3 regions of the Methylotenera versatilis 79 genome follow, and region 2 is predicted to be linked to each of the others. Evidence: predicted binding sites of a transcription regulator. Region 2 holds the regulator's gene; each other region holds the start of a gene.
The links. Region 2 encodes sigma-54, which starts transcription at its own class of promoters, with help from an activator protein. Its sites were predicted from a motif close to TGGCACNNTTCCTGCT; they were not measured.
Positions count from the first base shown of each region.

Region 1: METVE_RS0102280 (CmpA/NrtA family ABC transporter substrate-binding protein) is a predicted target of sigma-54. The motif match lies at 1,699-1,714, and genes of this name have one in related genera.
Region 3: METVE_RS0110155 (SfnB family sulfur acquisition oxidoreductase) is a predicted target of sigma-54. The motif match lies at 3,298-3,313, and genes of this name have one in related genera.

Region 1 is NZ_ARVX01000001.1:445,735-450,944, reverse strand. It holds gene ntrB (nitrate ABC transporter permease) at 1-283, opposite strand, end outside; gene METVE_RS0102280 (CmpA/NrtA family ABC transporter substrate-binding protein) at 430-1,683, opposite strand; gene METVE_RS0102275 (ANTAR domain-containing response regulator) at 2,007-2,585, opposite strand; gene METVE_RS0102270 (ABC transporter transmembrane domain-containing protein) at 2,860-4,671, opposite strand; gene METVE_RS0102265 (carbon starvation CstA family protein) at 4,897-5,210, shown strand, end outside.
Region 2 is NZ_ARVX01000001.1:649,251-654,460, forward strand. It holds gene hpf (ribosome hibernation-promoting factor, HPF/YfiA family) at 1-340, opposite strand, end outside; gene METVE_RS0103395 (RNA polymerase factor sigma-54) at 498-2,072, opposite strand; gene lptB (LPS export ABC transporter ATP-binding protein) at 2,085-2,807, opposite strand; gene lptA (lipopolysaccharide transport periplasmic protein LptA) at 2,854-3,492, opposite strand; gene lptC (LPS export ABC transporter periplasmic protein LptC) at 3,613-4,317, opposite strand; gene METVE_RS0103415 (KdsC family phosphatase) at 4,367-4,948, opposite strand; gene METVE_RS0103420 (KpsF/GutQ family sugar-phosphate isomerase) at 4,948-5,210, opposite strand, start outside.
Region 3 is NZ_ARVX01000001.1:2,096,130-2,101,339, reverse strand. It holds gene METVE_RS0110180 (AMP-binding protein) at 1-1,138, opposite strand, end outside; gene sfnG (dimethylsulfone monooxygenase SfnG) at 1,179-2,282, opposite strand; gene msuE (FMN reductase) at 2,326-2,907, opposite strand; gene METVE_RS0110155 (SfnB family sulfur acquisition oxidoreductase) at 3,393-4,637, shown strand; gene METVE_RS0110150 (pirin family protein) at 4,817-5,210, opposite strand, start outside.

The DNA of each region.
Region 1 (5,210 bases), 200 kb from region 2:
CGGGCATCACGGGTTGCAAATGCGAGATTAAAGTCCAAACAGCTAAGAATAGTAAAATGCCAAATGCAGGTGGAATAATTATTTTAAAAAACTCGTTTCTTTTGAGTTGGCCTGGGGTTTTTATTTTAGCTGCACGGGTTTTTGACTTGTTTTTTCTGTTTAACATTTTCATGTGAGTGTTATCTTCATTAGCCGCGACGAGTTTATCTGCAACATTCTCATTGCTAACATCCGTTAAACTGTCTTGCAGGTTTAAGTCTTTATTACTATTGACTGCGCTCATGTTGCGCTCCTTTTTGCATTGAATAGTTGCCACATTTGTTTGCTTCACCCGAAAATTGCAGGGGATACTGACAATCTTCGGGTGATGCTCACAAGGGTCATTAAAATTTGCATTCACTTAAGTGCTTAAATCGCCACTAACTTAAGTTAGGCTTTAATTTTAAAACCCGCTGCATAGGCGGCTGGATTTTTACCATCCCACACCACGTTATCCATCAGTTTGCTGCTGCGCATCACATCTTTAGGAATGCTCGCGCCAACTAAGCTGGCTGCTTCAGAATAAAGTTTGATTTCATTTACTTTGGTCGCAACACCCAGATAATCAGGGTCAGTTTTCAACATGCCCCAGCGTTTATGCTGTGTTAAAAACCACATACCGTCTGATAGATAAGGGAAATTCACTGCGCCATCGTTATAGAACTTCATGTAATTAGGGTCTTTATATTTTCTGCCATTACCATCGTCGTAATCACCTACAAAACGACCAGAAATCACCTCTTCAGTAGTATTCACATACGCTTTACCGGATATTAGTTTTGCTACTTTTGCGCGGTTTTCCAATGCATCGATATATTTGCAAGCATCCAAAATGGCGGCAATCATGGCGCGTGTTGTATTCGGATTTTTCGCCACAAACTCAGCCGTGGTACCTAATACTTTTTCTGGATGATCGGTCCAGATATCTTGTGTCGTCGTCACAGTGAAACCAAGCTTGTCGTATATCGCACGCGCATTCCAAGGCTCGCCCACACAGAAACCATCCATATTGCCAATGCGCATATTGGCGACCATTTGCGGTGGCGGTACCACGATATTTTTGATGTCTTTTACAGGGTTAATACCGTTGGCTGCCAACCAATAGTTAAGCCACATGGCATGTGTGCCTGTTGGAAATGTCTGTGCAAAAGTAAAATCGCGGTTTTCATTCGCCATCACGCGTTTAAGAGATTTTCCGTCTTTCACGCCTTTATCTTTTAGTTGATTCGATAAGGTAATGGCTTGGCCATTATTATTTAAACTCATCAACACTTTCATGTCTTTTTGCTGTCCGCCAATGCCAAGCTGCACGCCGTAAACCAAGCCGTATAACACGTGCGATGCGTGTAATTCGCCATTCACGGTTTTATCGCGAATCGCCGCCCAAGAGGCTTGTTTAGCAGGAATAATCTTAATGCCGTATTTCTTATCAAAACCCATCTCAGCCGCCACTACAATCGGTGCGCAATCGGTTAAAGGAATAAAACCGATTTTGACTTCAGTGATTTCTGGCGCATCGCTGCCCGCTGCATACGCCATATTTTGAATGCCTGCTGGCACGATATTCATCATGGTCGCTGCTCCAAATGCACCTGCGATGGTGTGTTTAAAAAACTGCCGACGGTCAGTATTTAACGTGTCCATTTTGCTTACACTGCTATCAACACCTGTGCCAATAACAGCTGTGGTATTTTTTAATTCATCTTGATTTTGCACATTCATTCCTTAACCAAAGTTTTGCATCAAAAAGTTTCACCCAATAAAAAAGACGCCTTAACAATGAGGGTTAAAACCTCACTACTAAGACGTCTTTGTCTTTTTCTTTCTATTGATGCCAACTTTGGCATCATTTTAATATCGCATTACCCACCGTTGGGTCATGCGCATTTACTACAAACTAAATATTACAAATCGGTGTTACAAAATCTCTGCTACAAACTTACTTAATTTACTAATCGATCAGTTAATTAAATAATCAACATCTTTGCCGCTTCATTCAATTGATGCGATAAATCCGCTAACTTCATATTCTTTTTCATCGCCATACTGCGCAGTAGGTTGTAAGCCTCATCTTCATTTAACATACGCTGTCTCATCAGCAAACCTTTTGCGCGCTCAATCGTTTTGCGCTCATCTAGCTTAGTGTTCGCAATGTTTAATTCAGTGCGTAAATTTTTAAACTCTTCAAATCTCGCTATCGCAGCATCTATCACAGGTGTTAGCCTTTCACTTGAAATATCGCCTACTACATAAGCACTTACACCCGCTTGCGTAGCAGCCTTAATTTTTTCTTTGTCACCATCGTGGGTAAACATCACCACTGGTCGCGCATCATGCATACTCAACACACAAATATTTTCCAGCGTATCTCGTGTTGGTGAATCGGTATCAATAATCACAATGTCGGGTTTAATTTCACAACATTTCGCTTCTAGATTGATGGTATCTTCAACATGTGCAATCACTTCAAACCCATTATCAATCAAAGATTGTTTTAATGGTTTGACACGCATTAAGTCATTATCAACAATCATCACCTTCAACATGATTGGTACATAGCAAAGGCTATGCCAATTGTATTTTTTTATATTAACTGATTGAATTTGTTGATTAATCTAATTGCAGATATGGCTGTGAGTGTGCACTAACTCACGCATTTCATGCACAAATTAAGTGCGAACGCACCGAACTTAACTGAATAACTAGGGGGAAATTCCTGAAAATGGCTGAAATTTAAGCGTTAACTCAGAATAATGCGCGCATTTAATCGGGCATTAAATCAGCGATATTCATATCGATTAATTAAAGCAATTAGATACGTTATGCTAGTTGTAGTTTAGCCAAGCGTGCATATAAGCCTGCTTGCTCGCGTAATTCTGCCGGGCTGCCTGTTTCAACGATATGCCCGTTTTCTAATACGATAATACGATCCGCTTTTTGTACCGTGCTTAATCGGTGCGCGATCATTAAAGTGGTGCGGCCTTGCATCGCGGCTTGCAAACCTTGCTGAACCAGAATCTCGCTTTCTGCATCCAGCGCGCTAGTGGCTTCATCTAATAATAAAATCGGCGCGTCTTTTAATATCGCGCGCGCAATCGCAATACGTTGACGCTGGCCGCCAGATAAACGCGTGCCGCGTTCGCCCAAAAATGTTTGATAAGCATCTGGCAGTTTCTGGATAAATTCATCGACTTGTGCCGCTTTAGCCGCCGCCAGCACTTCTGCATCCGTCGCGCTGGGTTTACCGTAACGAATATTTTCTAGCGCGTTGGCAGAAAAAATCACCGCATCTTGCGGGACGATTGCGATATTGCCGCGCAAACTGGTTAAGCTGAGCGAATTGATTGCTTGGCCGTTAATGGTGATTTCGCCCGAAGTTGGCTCATAAAAACGCAATAAACATTGGAATAAAGTGGTCTTTCCTGCGCCAGATGGGCCGACTAACGCGACTGTTTCACCTGCTGCAATCGTTAAGTTAATGCCATCTAAAGCCGCAATTTGTGGACGTGATGGATAATGGAAAACGACGCTTTTAAACTCGATTTTTGCTTGCGTTGGGTTGATTAAAGTTTGTGCGTTCTCAGGTTCTGTAATCGCGGCATCGGCATGTAGCAATTCTAATAAACGCTCTGTCGCACCCGCCGCGCGCATCACTTCTCCCCACACTTCCGCCATTGTGCCGACTGCGCCAGCCACCATTAATGCGTAGAGCACGAATGAAGCCAGTTCACCGCCTGTCATGCTGCCAGCGCTTACTTGTCTTGCGCCAATCCATAGCACAAAAATAATCGTGCCCAGTATCGCCGTCACCATTAATAGCGTTAATCCAGCGCGCACTTTTACGCGTTTTAATGCGGTGTTAAAACTGATATTTGCGCTTTTGCTAAAACGTGAAATCTCCGCTTGCTCTTGCGTGTACGATTGTACAGTCGGCATGGCATTCAATATTTCACCTGCCATTGCGGAGCTGTCTGCAATACGATCTTGCGATTCGCGAGACAGTTTTTTAACTTTGCGCCCAATCAAGATAATCGGCAGAATTAACAATAACATTAAGCCAATATTCAGTGAAAACAAGTAAAAATTCGTTATTGCCAGCATGATCATGCCGCCAGTAAACTGAAACAAACTGCGTAAACCCATCGAAATTGAGCTGCCAACTACGGTTTGAATCAGCGTGGTATCGCCGGTTAAACGTGATAGCACTTCGCCTGTTTGCGTGGTTTCAAAAAACTGCGGGCTTTGCGTCATCACACGTCCATAAACCGCACTGCGTAAATCGGCTGTGACGCGTTCGCCCACCCACGAAATATTGTAATAGCGCATGGAAATCATCAGCGCCCAAAATCCCGCTAATACGAACATCACCAAAAAATGGCCGTTCAAACTCAAACCACCTAACAAGCCCGTGCCTGACTTTACGGCAGATGGATTACTGATAAAGCCAAAATCGATTAAATCGCGAAAGGCGAGTGGCACCAGTAATAAAGTGGCTGAGCCTAAACACAGCAACACAAATGACAAGATAACCCGTGCGCGATAAGGCTTTAAAAACGGCCATAAATTAGCCAGTGGCGACAGTTTTTTTGATGTGATTTTAGATAACGCGGTATCGGTTGAATTGGTTTGCATGATTGCTTTGTCTTAGATATTCTAGTTTAAATGTTGGGTTGTTTTTAGGGTTAAGTGTAGCACCCGACAGGCATGATATGCAGTCTGTTTTGCCTGACTCAGGATAAATAGATTGTTAGCACAACTAGATGACAAGCGACTGCACTAGGTTCAAATCACCAGTCTGATTTATACTAATGAACATTATTTATTCAACCACTTAACACAGAAATAACCCCAATAATCATGCCTAAAAATTTCAAATTCATTCTCTGGATATTAGTTGGATTGTTGGGTACTTTTGCGCTGAGTACGATTGCCTTGCATCGTGGCGAAAGTATTAACGCGCTGTGGTTAATTACCGCGGCAATCTGTATCTACGCCATCGCTTATCGTTTTTATGCGGCATGGATTGCAGCAAAAGTGTTGACCATAGACGAAACGCGCGCAACACCTGCCGAAAGATTAGATGATGGCCGCGATTTTGTGCCAACCAATAAATGGGTGGTATTCGGACATCATTTTGCCGCGATTGCTGGGCCTGGCCCATTAGTTGGCCC
Region 2 (5,210 bases):
CAATAGACGGATGTTGACCTATATCTTGATGTTTAACAGCACCATTCGCTTTATGATGACTGCCGTGTTTTTCTTTATGTTTGAGAACTTGGCGGTCTAGTTTGTCTGTCAACATATCAATCGCGCTATACATATTCTCATCGATGCACTCAGCGTGTAAATCATTGCCGGGTACGTGTAATGTAGCCTCTACTTTTTGAGCGAGCTTTTCTACACTCATGGTAACTTTAACGTCAATCACATGATCGAAGTGATTGCGAATTCTAACGAGTTTGCTCTGCACATATTCGCGCATTGCAGGTGTAATTTCTAAGTGATGCCCAGTTAATTGTAAATTCATGACTTGCTCCTTATTGAAATTGTTCTCCAAGTAAAGCTTGCCAATAAGTAGCACATCTTTACTCATCGAACAATTTAAGTGTACACCTTTGATTATTTTTTGCGAGGTGGTTTGAGCAGATTATTCAGTATTATTTGTAACGCTTTTGTAAAATTGCTTAAAGCGATTTGCGTAAATTCGCTGGCGGAATATTCAGCGATTCGCGATATTTTGCGATAGTCCGGCGCGCGACAATAATGCCTTGTTTCGCCAAAATATCGGTGATTTGATTATCTGACAATGGCTTTTTAGGCGTTTCTTCTGCGACCAATTGTTTAATCAGCGCACGAATCGCCGTGGCAGAAGCAGAGCCGCCAGCATCAGTTGCTACATGGCTCCCAAAGAAATATTTCAGTTCAAAAACACCGCGCGGAGTGAGCATATACTTATGCGTTGTTACGCGTGAAATAGTCGATTCATGCAACTCAAGCTCTTCTGCGATCTCACGCAAAACGAGTGGCCGCATGGCGATTTCACCATGCTCAAAAAAATTACGTTGGCGATCAACAATCGCTTGGCTAACGCGCAAAATAGTAGAGAAACGCTGCTGGATATTTTTAATCATCCATTTGGCTTCTTGCATTTGCGTTTGCAGATATTGATTCGAATTTTCGCGATTGCGCTTCAAAATGTCTGCGTACAATTGGTTAATACGTAGTTTAGGAATCACGCCATCATTTAACGTTGCAATCCAAATGCCTTTCACTTTTTTAACCAGCACTTCATGCTGAATAAAGTGATCGCGACTGAGTTGCGCAAAATCGCTACCTGGGCGCGGATTTTGCTGTTTGATTAAAGTTTGTGCGCCTTTTAAGGCGATATCATCGCAATTCAGCAATTTACGTAACTTAGCGAAATCCTTATTTGCCAATACCGCTAAATGTTGTTGAACAATGATTTTGGCAATGTTCAAAAAGTCAGTTTCTTTTGGCAGCACATTGAGCTGCAACAGTAGGCACTCTTGTAAATTGGTTGCCCCTAAACCTGGCGGATCCAAATGCTGAATCAGTTTTAGCGCAGTTTCTAGCTCTAGCAATTCAATTTCAAGCTCTTCTGGCAATAATTCTGCCATGTCAGCCAATGACTCTTCTAAATAACCATCTTCGTTGATGCTATCAATTAATAACAGCACCAGTGTCTGATCGCGATCAGATAAAGGCATTAACTTAAGCTGGCTTAATAAATGCTCGCGCAAACTAGCTGAGACGATTTCTTGTCGCGTGTAGTCGCCATCATCATCGTCACTATTATTCTGACGCCCGCCTTCATCCCAGTTACTCGCGCTGCCATATTCTTCGTAATTTTCATCAAAATCAGTTGCTGAAAAATCTTCTCCTGCACTGGATTCTTGCGGCGCATCAATCGATTCTGTGTTTTCTTGGGAGTTAGTCGTGCTGGTTTCTTGATAATCTAAACTATTAAAAGCATCTGGTTCATCAACATCGGCGGCTTGTTTGCCATCAGCATCCAAGTTGTCATTATCGTTATTTTTTTGCAATACACTATCGTCGAAACCTGCATCTGCCTCACCATCTTCGCCATCGACCAGCTCTAACAATGGATTCTCTTGCAAAATCACATCTAGCTCTTGATTTAGCTCAAGGCTCGATAATTGCAGCAAACGAATTGATTGCTGCAATTGCGGCGTTAACGCCAAATTTTGCGACATTCTAAGTTGTAGATTTTGCTTCATAAATACTTGAGGCTAGAGCCTGAAATCTTTCCCTAAATACACTTCCCGCACTGCTTCGTTATTTACAATTTCTGCAGGATGCCCAGACGCAAACACCGTACCGTCATTTACAATATAAGCGCGGTCGCAAATACCTAAAGTTTCGCGCACGTTATGGTCTGTAATCAATACACCAATATTTTTGCTGCTTAAAAAACGAATAATCTTTTGAATATCTAAAACCGCGATTGGGTCGATACCAGCAAAAGGTTCATCTAATAAAATAAAACTAGGATTGGTGGCTAAACAGCGCGCAATCTCAACCCGACGGCGCTCACCGCCAGACAAACTGATTGCCGAACTGTTGCGAATATGCGTGATATGCAACTCTTGCAATAAAGACTCCAGCTGCGTATTTTTTTCATCTTCAGTTAGATTTTGCAGCTCTAAAATAGCCAATATATTTTCGGTTACGGTTAACTTACGAAAAATAGATGGCTCTTGCGGCAAATAAGCCAAGCCCATGCGCGCACGGCTGTGAATCGGCATGCGACTTAAATCTTTGCCATTCAGCAAAATACGTCCCGCATCCAACATTACCAATCCGACAATCATGTAAAAGCTCGTTGTCTTACCCGCGCCATTTGGCCCAAGCAAACCCACCACTTCGCCACTATTGATTTGCAGCGAAATATCTTGCACCACTGTGCGTGTTTTATAAGACTTCCGTAGATGTTCTACAACGAGTTCGCTCATTTTTGATGTTTTATTTTATTAAGTGTTTTATTCGGTTAAGTTTGTATTAGTTTGATTGAGACTCAGGTTTGCTAGTCGCCTCAGACGTATTGCTAAACCTTAAAACCTTATCCACTCTGGGCGGCGGATTCGTGTTGATTTTCAATTCAGAGGATTTATCATTTGCCGGCTTATCATTTGGAATGGCGGCGGGTTTATTTTTCGGCTGAATAATCGCTTTAACGCGACCCGTAGATGAACCACTGCCTTCAGATTTCACGCCACCAATCACTTCTGCATATTCAGCGTTGGCGTCATAACTGATGTAATCGCCATGCACGATATCTTCGCCACGCTTTACCCATGCGCGCGTGTACAACTGCACTTTGTCCATACGGCCATCATATTCAATGCGCTGACCGCTGCCTTGTATATACTCATCTTTACCCTCACTTTTTTGCTTAAAAGTGGTTGGATTGCCAGTCGACGTACTGTGCTGAAAACCCTCTTTGTCTTCACGCACAATCAACTTATCTGCATGAATAATCAGTGTGCCCTGCGTTAAAATCACTTTTCCCGTATAGGTGCTGGTTTTTTTTGCGTCATTCACCGTAACGGTATCCGCTTCAAGCTCAATCGGTTTATCGCGATCTGCCGATTCTGCCATTGCGTGCAAGCTTGTGAACAAGCTTAAGCAAAAACCCATTATTAATGCGCCATTAAACTTATTGTTGAATAAGCTTATGCGAATAAAGTTAACCATTATTTCTCCGCGATTTCGTATTGAGTTGCTGCTTTTTTTGCTTCATTTTATTTGTAGTCTTTTTCACTTTACTTTTTTAGCACTTTTAGCACCAGTCAATTTCGCACTGGCCGATTTTTTAGGTGCTATCTTACTGGTTTTTGCTGGCTTTACTTTGACATTTTTTGGTGCAGTCACTTGTTTTGGCACAACAACTGGCGGCCGTTCATAATGTACTTTTACCCGATTCAGCAAAGTCACGGTTTGCTCTTTTTTATCGTAAATCATGCCAACTCCAGTAATCACGGTTTTTGGTGCTTGTGTAATCCTCACTGGCGCGTCGGTTTTTACTAAATCGTTTTTAGGAAAAATCAGTAGCTTTTCCGTTAACACTTGCATCTCGCCTTTGCCTTCAAACGCCTGGCGCACCACTTTAACATTATTAACCAATGTCACCTGCTCGCCATTGCTCGAAACATATCCATGCAAACCTTCAATTTGCGTATATGGCTTATCTAGCGTGTATTGCGTAAAACGCGGCCGCTGTAAGACCGTGCTGTCATCATCTGGATAATGCAGCATTTCTGTCGCAGCCAATATGTAACTCAATCTACCTGTCGCATCGGTTTGCGTGGTCACAAAATTATGCATGGTGTAATCGGGGTCATGTCGATTACTGCCATCAATTTTAGGGCCTTGCTGCTCTACCGTTTGGTTGATCCAAAACGTCAGCAAGGCCAGTAACACAGCCAACACCAACGGAAAAAATAATGCCGAACGTGTCAACATGCTATTGATTAACAATCACGATTAACATTAACTCAATACTTTAGCCATATTATTTAGCAAAAAATGGTGCCATCTGTGCGTCTAAAGTACCTTGTGCTTGCATGATCAACTCACATAACTCGCGCACCGCGCCACGTCCGCCGCCTCTTTGCGTGATGTAATGTGAACGACTCTTCACAGAGTCTGGCGCAGCAGGCACCGTCACTGCCAAACCACAGCGCAACATTGGCGGCACGTCGACGACATCATCGCCCATAAAGGCAGCTTCTTCAGCCGTAATATTCAGCTTGGCAATCAAGTCATTAAACGCGGCCAATTTATCTTCTACACCTTGATAAAAATGCGCAATGCCCGTGCTTTCTGAACGTTTTGTGACCACATCCGAAGTGCGTCCAGTTATAATCGCCATTTGCACGCCAGTTTTTTTAAGCAATTTCATACCCAAACCGTCATGTGAATGAAAGGTTTTATATTCTTGCCCGTCATCGCCAATGGTTAAACCGCCATCGGTCATCACGCCATCCACATCGAAAATCACTACTTTGATTTTTTTTGCGCGCGCTAAAACTTCTGGTGATACTTTAGTTGCAAATCCAGTAGAGGCAAATTCAGACAAGATAATTTCAGACATTAAACGACTTTCGCTTTCAATAAATCGTGCATATTAAATGCACCAACCAGTTTCCCTGCATCGTCAATCACTAGCAGACCATTAATCTTGTTTATTTCCATCATCTCAACCGCTTCTACCGCTAGTTGATTCACGTTAATCGTATTCGGGCTGGCATGCATCACATCCGTTATTTTTGCGCTATTGGCATGTGTGCCATTGGCAAAAGCACGGCGTAAATCACCATCGGTAAAAATACCAATAGGCTTATTTTCCGCATCAA
Region 3 (5,210 bases), 1.4 Mb from region 2:
GCTGACTTAACACTTTTTTTGACTCAATTTTTGGAATATTCGCCTTGATATTGGATTGCTGCCAATCTGCGACATCAGGCCAATTTTTAACGTGAATGCCAATCGAAGCAAAAAATAGTGCCGATTTTGCAGGTAATCTTTCGCCCACCAACAACGGAACTCTTGTACGGCTAAAACCAATCACATCTCGCAAAGGCCGGGTAATCAGCCAATAAGCAATCAATCTGCGTAGAAAAAAATCAATTTTGCTAGTTGAAATTGCCCAATCGAATAAGCGCCTGTGCAATGTATTGGGCAGCGGTAAACGCGATTCGACCAAGGCATGCAGCCGCTGATAAGTGGCAGATGTGCCCGCAACCAAGGTTGGTCCAAGTTCTCTTCTATCGATGTCTCTTGTATCGATATTTTCAGGGAAATTGAGTTTAAAACCCGCCAATAACCAAGGTGATAGTAAATAACGCACATGACCACTTGCTGCAAAGGCACGCGCTGCCAGCGCTTCTTCATGTGCTGTCAACACTTCTTGTTTCACTAGTTTACGGCCTTGCGCCAGCATTTCTGCATGTGACAACTGCTGCAAATTAACATCGCCATTCTCATTTAGGCGATAAAACACAAAAGCCGTGTGTTCTGGCTCGGCAACAGATAGTTGTTTTAAATAATCGATCGGCTGAAGGTTTTTGATGGCTGCATAAGCCTGCAACGTTGCATTTTCGTAATGCGACAAGCCTCTCGCATCCGCATAGATAATAAGTTTTTGCGATAAACCTAGATTCAAAATCTGATCAACCTGCAACTGACCTTCTGCAAATATAAATGCTGGTTGTAACGCATTTAATAGCGCAGAAACTTTTGATTTTGCATAAGCCGGATCCAATGGCGCAGCAATACCACCCAACCAATGTGCAGCGATTGACAGCAATAACGCTTCTGGGCGCGGGTGACTTAACAAAAATAAGGTGTCACCCGCTTTAAAGCCCTTTTCTTTCAATAATTGCACTAATTGCAGCAACTCTTGGTGCAATTCACTCCAGCGCTTTTCATGCCAAATACCTAGTTGCTTATGGCGAATCGCGATGCTTAAAGGCTTATCAAACGCCTGAAAGTTGAGCAGATTAGGAAAAGTGTCTGTGATCATATTTATTGAGTGATTTTATGTGTTAACTTTTGCTTAAATATTAGGCTGCAATAGCCAACTTTTTAGCTTCAAGCTCACGCACTAATGGCAATACTTTTTCACCGAAATAAGCCACTTCTTCCTGAAAATGCAAGAAAGCTGAAAGGATCAAATCCACACCGACCGCTTTTAATTCAATAATGCGTTCTGCGATTTGCTGTGGCGTGCCGATTAAGTTGGTTTTAAAGCCATCGTTGTACTGAACCAAGTCTTCATAAGTCGATTTAGCCCAATTGCCTTCGCCTTCAGGGCTGGCTGCACCTGCATTTTTCGCCTCGCTGGCAAAGCCGTGAACCGCATCAGGATTCGCTTTGGCAATGATTTCAGCCAATACCGCTTTCGCTTCTTCTTCCGTTTCGCGCGCGATAATAAACGCATTCACGCCGATTTTTACTTGGTGGTTATTAACAGCCGCTTTTGCGCGAATATCATCCACTTGCGCTTTGATACCTTCAACCGTGTTGCCATTGGTGAAATACCAATCTGAAACGGCTGCTGCGTTATCACGTGCTGCGCGTGAGCTACCGCCTTGGAAAACTTCTGGATGAGGTTGTTGGATTGGTTTTGGTTTTAATGAGTAATTATGCAAACGATAAAAATCGCCTGTATAAGTAAAGTTATCTGTCGTCCAAATACCTTTTAATACTTCAATAAATTCGCGTGAACGGCGATAGCGCTCATCATGATCCAACCAAGGTTCGCCGATTGCGTAAAACTCGCCTTTGAACCAACCGGAAACCACATTGATCGCCACGCGACCTTTGGTGAGAATATCAATGGTTGCTAATTGTTTAGCCGCTAAAACAGGGTTCCAAGGGCCAGGCAAAATGGCTGCGATGACTTTTAATTTAGTAGTTGCCGCTAATAAAGCATGCGAAAAAGAGACAGATTCATGTTGGAATTCCGCGCCATAACCCGCCGTAAAACGAATCTGACTTAACGCATATTCAAAGCCACTTTTTTCGGCGATTTGCGCTAATTTTTTGTTGTATTCGAAATCCCAGCTAGTGCGCTGCTCGATATTACTCACCACTAAGCCGCCACTCACATTCGGCACCCAGTAAGCGAATTTAACTGCTTCTTGCTGATTATTTGGTGTACTCATTATTTTCTCCTAATTCAGTTGATTCAATTATTTCTAAAAGCTTTTAGGCAATCGCCAACTTGGCAGACGTAAGGCTATTGGCCAGTTCGCGATGCTTAAGCAATGGCAGCGCACGTTCAATTGCTAAATCAATGCGCGCACTCAAAATCGGGTTATTCACTTTGTAATTCACAAAGTCTGCTTCTGTTCCGTACACGCCTACAGGTAAAGTTAACGCTTGAAAGAAGCTAAAAAGTGGACGTAATTCGTGATCGATAATCAACGCATGACGCTCACTGCCGCCAGTTGCTGCCAGCAAAACTGGCACATCAAACAATGATTCGTAATTAACCAAATCGAATAAATGTTTGAATAAACCGGTGTATGAAGCGCGATAAACTGGTGTCGCGACAATCAATAAATCGGCGTTTTCAATCGCGTCAATGTCTCTTTGAACATTACTTGGCAAATCCGCTGGATTAAACGAGGCAACTAAATCGGGCGCGATATTGCTCAACTCAATCAGATGTAAATCAATCGGGATTTGTTTGCCCAATCGTTGTGTTAACTCTTCAATAATCGCTGTAGTTCTGGATGGGATTTTGTAGCTACCTGATACAGCCGTTACTTTTAATCTGTTACTCATCGTGACTCCTAATTAAAAATTGCCATTTCATTTGTCCTTTTATGCAGGATTAAAAACGGCCATTGCAAATACTAATTTGCGTTAATACTTATCTAGGTATATCAGAGCAGTAACTATGCCAACATTAATGTTTATATTATTCAATCACTTACATAATTATTCTTTATTGTATTGCTGTTGATATTGAGTCCAGTTGCTGGTTAACTGCTGCAAAATCAGCACAAAAGTGGGTAAGAAGTCGTGAATTGGCAGCTTAAAGTATGGAAAATCCATGCCATTTCATCGGTTAACTGCTGTTATTCCAGCATCTCATCAGCATTTATTTGCTGGGTGAACAGATAAAAATGCATGAAAAATAAATATTCCTATACAAATCATATGCTTAATGATTGGCACACTAAATGCAATCACTTTGGTATTGATACGCGCGCGTTTAATCGTGTGCTAACGACGAAATTAATCAGCGATTTTTATAAGGAGTAGCAATGTCACTATCCGCATTAAAGCAAGAACACACCAGTCAAGAGCACATCAACATCGCACCAAGACCACATGCGCACATCATTAAAAATGACGCAGAGGCGATTGAAGTAGCAAAAAGAGTCGCCGCAGAAATCGCTAAAGAAGCCGCCTTGCGCGACAGAGAACGCCGTTTGCCACGTGCAGAATTAGATTTATATTCCAGCAGCGGTTTGTGGGGCATTACGGTGCCAAAAGAATACGGCGGCGCTTTTGTAGCCAACAGAACATTGGCCGAAGTAGTCAGCATCATTTCGGAAGCAGACCCTAGCATTGGGCAGATTCCACAAAACCATTTGTATATGGTGGAAGGTTTAAGGCTAGACGGCACTGAATTTCAGAAAAAATTCTTTTTTGATTTAGTGTTAAAAGGTGTGAGATTTGGTAATGCATTCTCAGAAATCGGCACAAAAAGTGTTAATGACGTGCAAACACGTCTTAAACCAACTGACGGCGGCTATTTGCTTTCTGGCAAGAAATTCTATTCATCTGGCGCATTATTGGCCGATTGGGTGCCAGTAGTTGCCAAAGATGAAAACGATAATACGATTGTCGCATTTGTAGAAAAAGGCGCTAAAGGCCTGACGATTATTGATGATTGGTCAAGCTTTGGTCAACGTACCACGGCCAGCGGCACGACTATCCTAGATAATATCTTTATCCCAACAGAATACGTATTACCACACCATTTAGCGTTTGATCGCCCTACCGTAATGGGCCCTGTTGCACAGATTATCCAAGCGGCAGTGGATACGGGTATTGCTCGCGCTGCTTTTAAAGATACTTTATATTTTGTGCGCAATCATACACGCCCTTGGATTGATACAGAACTTGAGCACGGCTATGATGACCCACACACCATTAAAGATATCGGTGACCTGCAAATCCGTATTCATGCAACTGAAGCATTATTAAGCCGCGCTGGCGATTTTATTGACAAAGCACAAATCGATGCCAATGAAGAAACCGTCGCCGCAGCTTCAATTGCAGTGGCTGAGGCAAAAGTGCTCAGTACAGAAACTGCATTACTGGCGGGCAGCAAGTTATTTGAATTAGCAGGTACACGTTCTACATTAGGCGAATTCAATTTAGATCGCCATTGGCGCAATGCACGTACACATACGCTACATGACCCGGTTCGCTGGAAATATCACGCAGTAGGAAATTACAGTTTAAATGGTGTTAACCCACCACGGCATCCTTGGATTTAAACTAAAAGTCCACCCTAAATAAAAAGCCCTTATGCTTAATTGCATAAGGGCTTTTGTCCACTAAATAAAGTTATATCTTCTATTTACAAATGTAATCTTGGTACACATCTATAAGCTCTTATCAGCTAAATGACGTAACTCATCGTTAATAACAAAATAATCCGTGAAAAAATATTGCCTCAAATCCGCCCTTCAGCTCTCAGTCTTTTCCCTACTTTTTTGATACCTTCTTCCCCTATTTTTAGCGCATCATCAGTTGTGTGAACTGAATAGTGGCCAGTAATCAAAGGATGCGGGTGCTGCACTGCTGAACCAAGCACAAAATTCACCTCACCATGGGCTTGCACCGTCAATGGCGTAGATCCAGCATCAAAAATGGAAATTTCATTGGATATTTTTTCACCTGACACACTAATACTGCCTTCGCCTATTGCTATCCACAGTACATCATGATGAGCTGGTGGGTCGAAAGTCCAAATCTCCCCATCCGCAAGCTGAACATGCAGATAGGTAATTGGTGATATTTGTGGCAAAGGACTCATAGCACCCTGATATTCCCCAATAATCACTCTG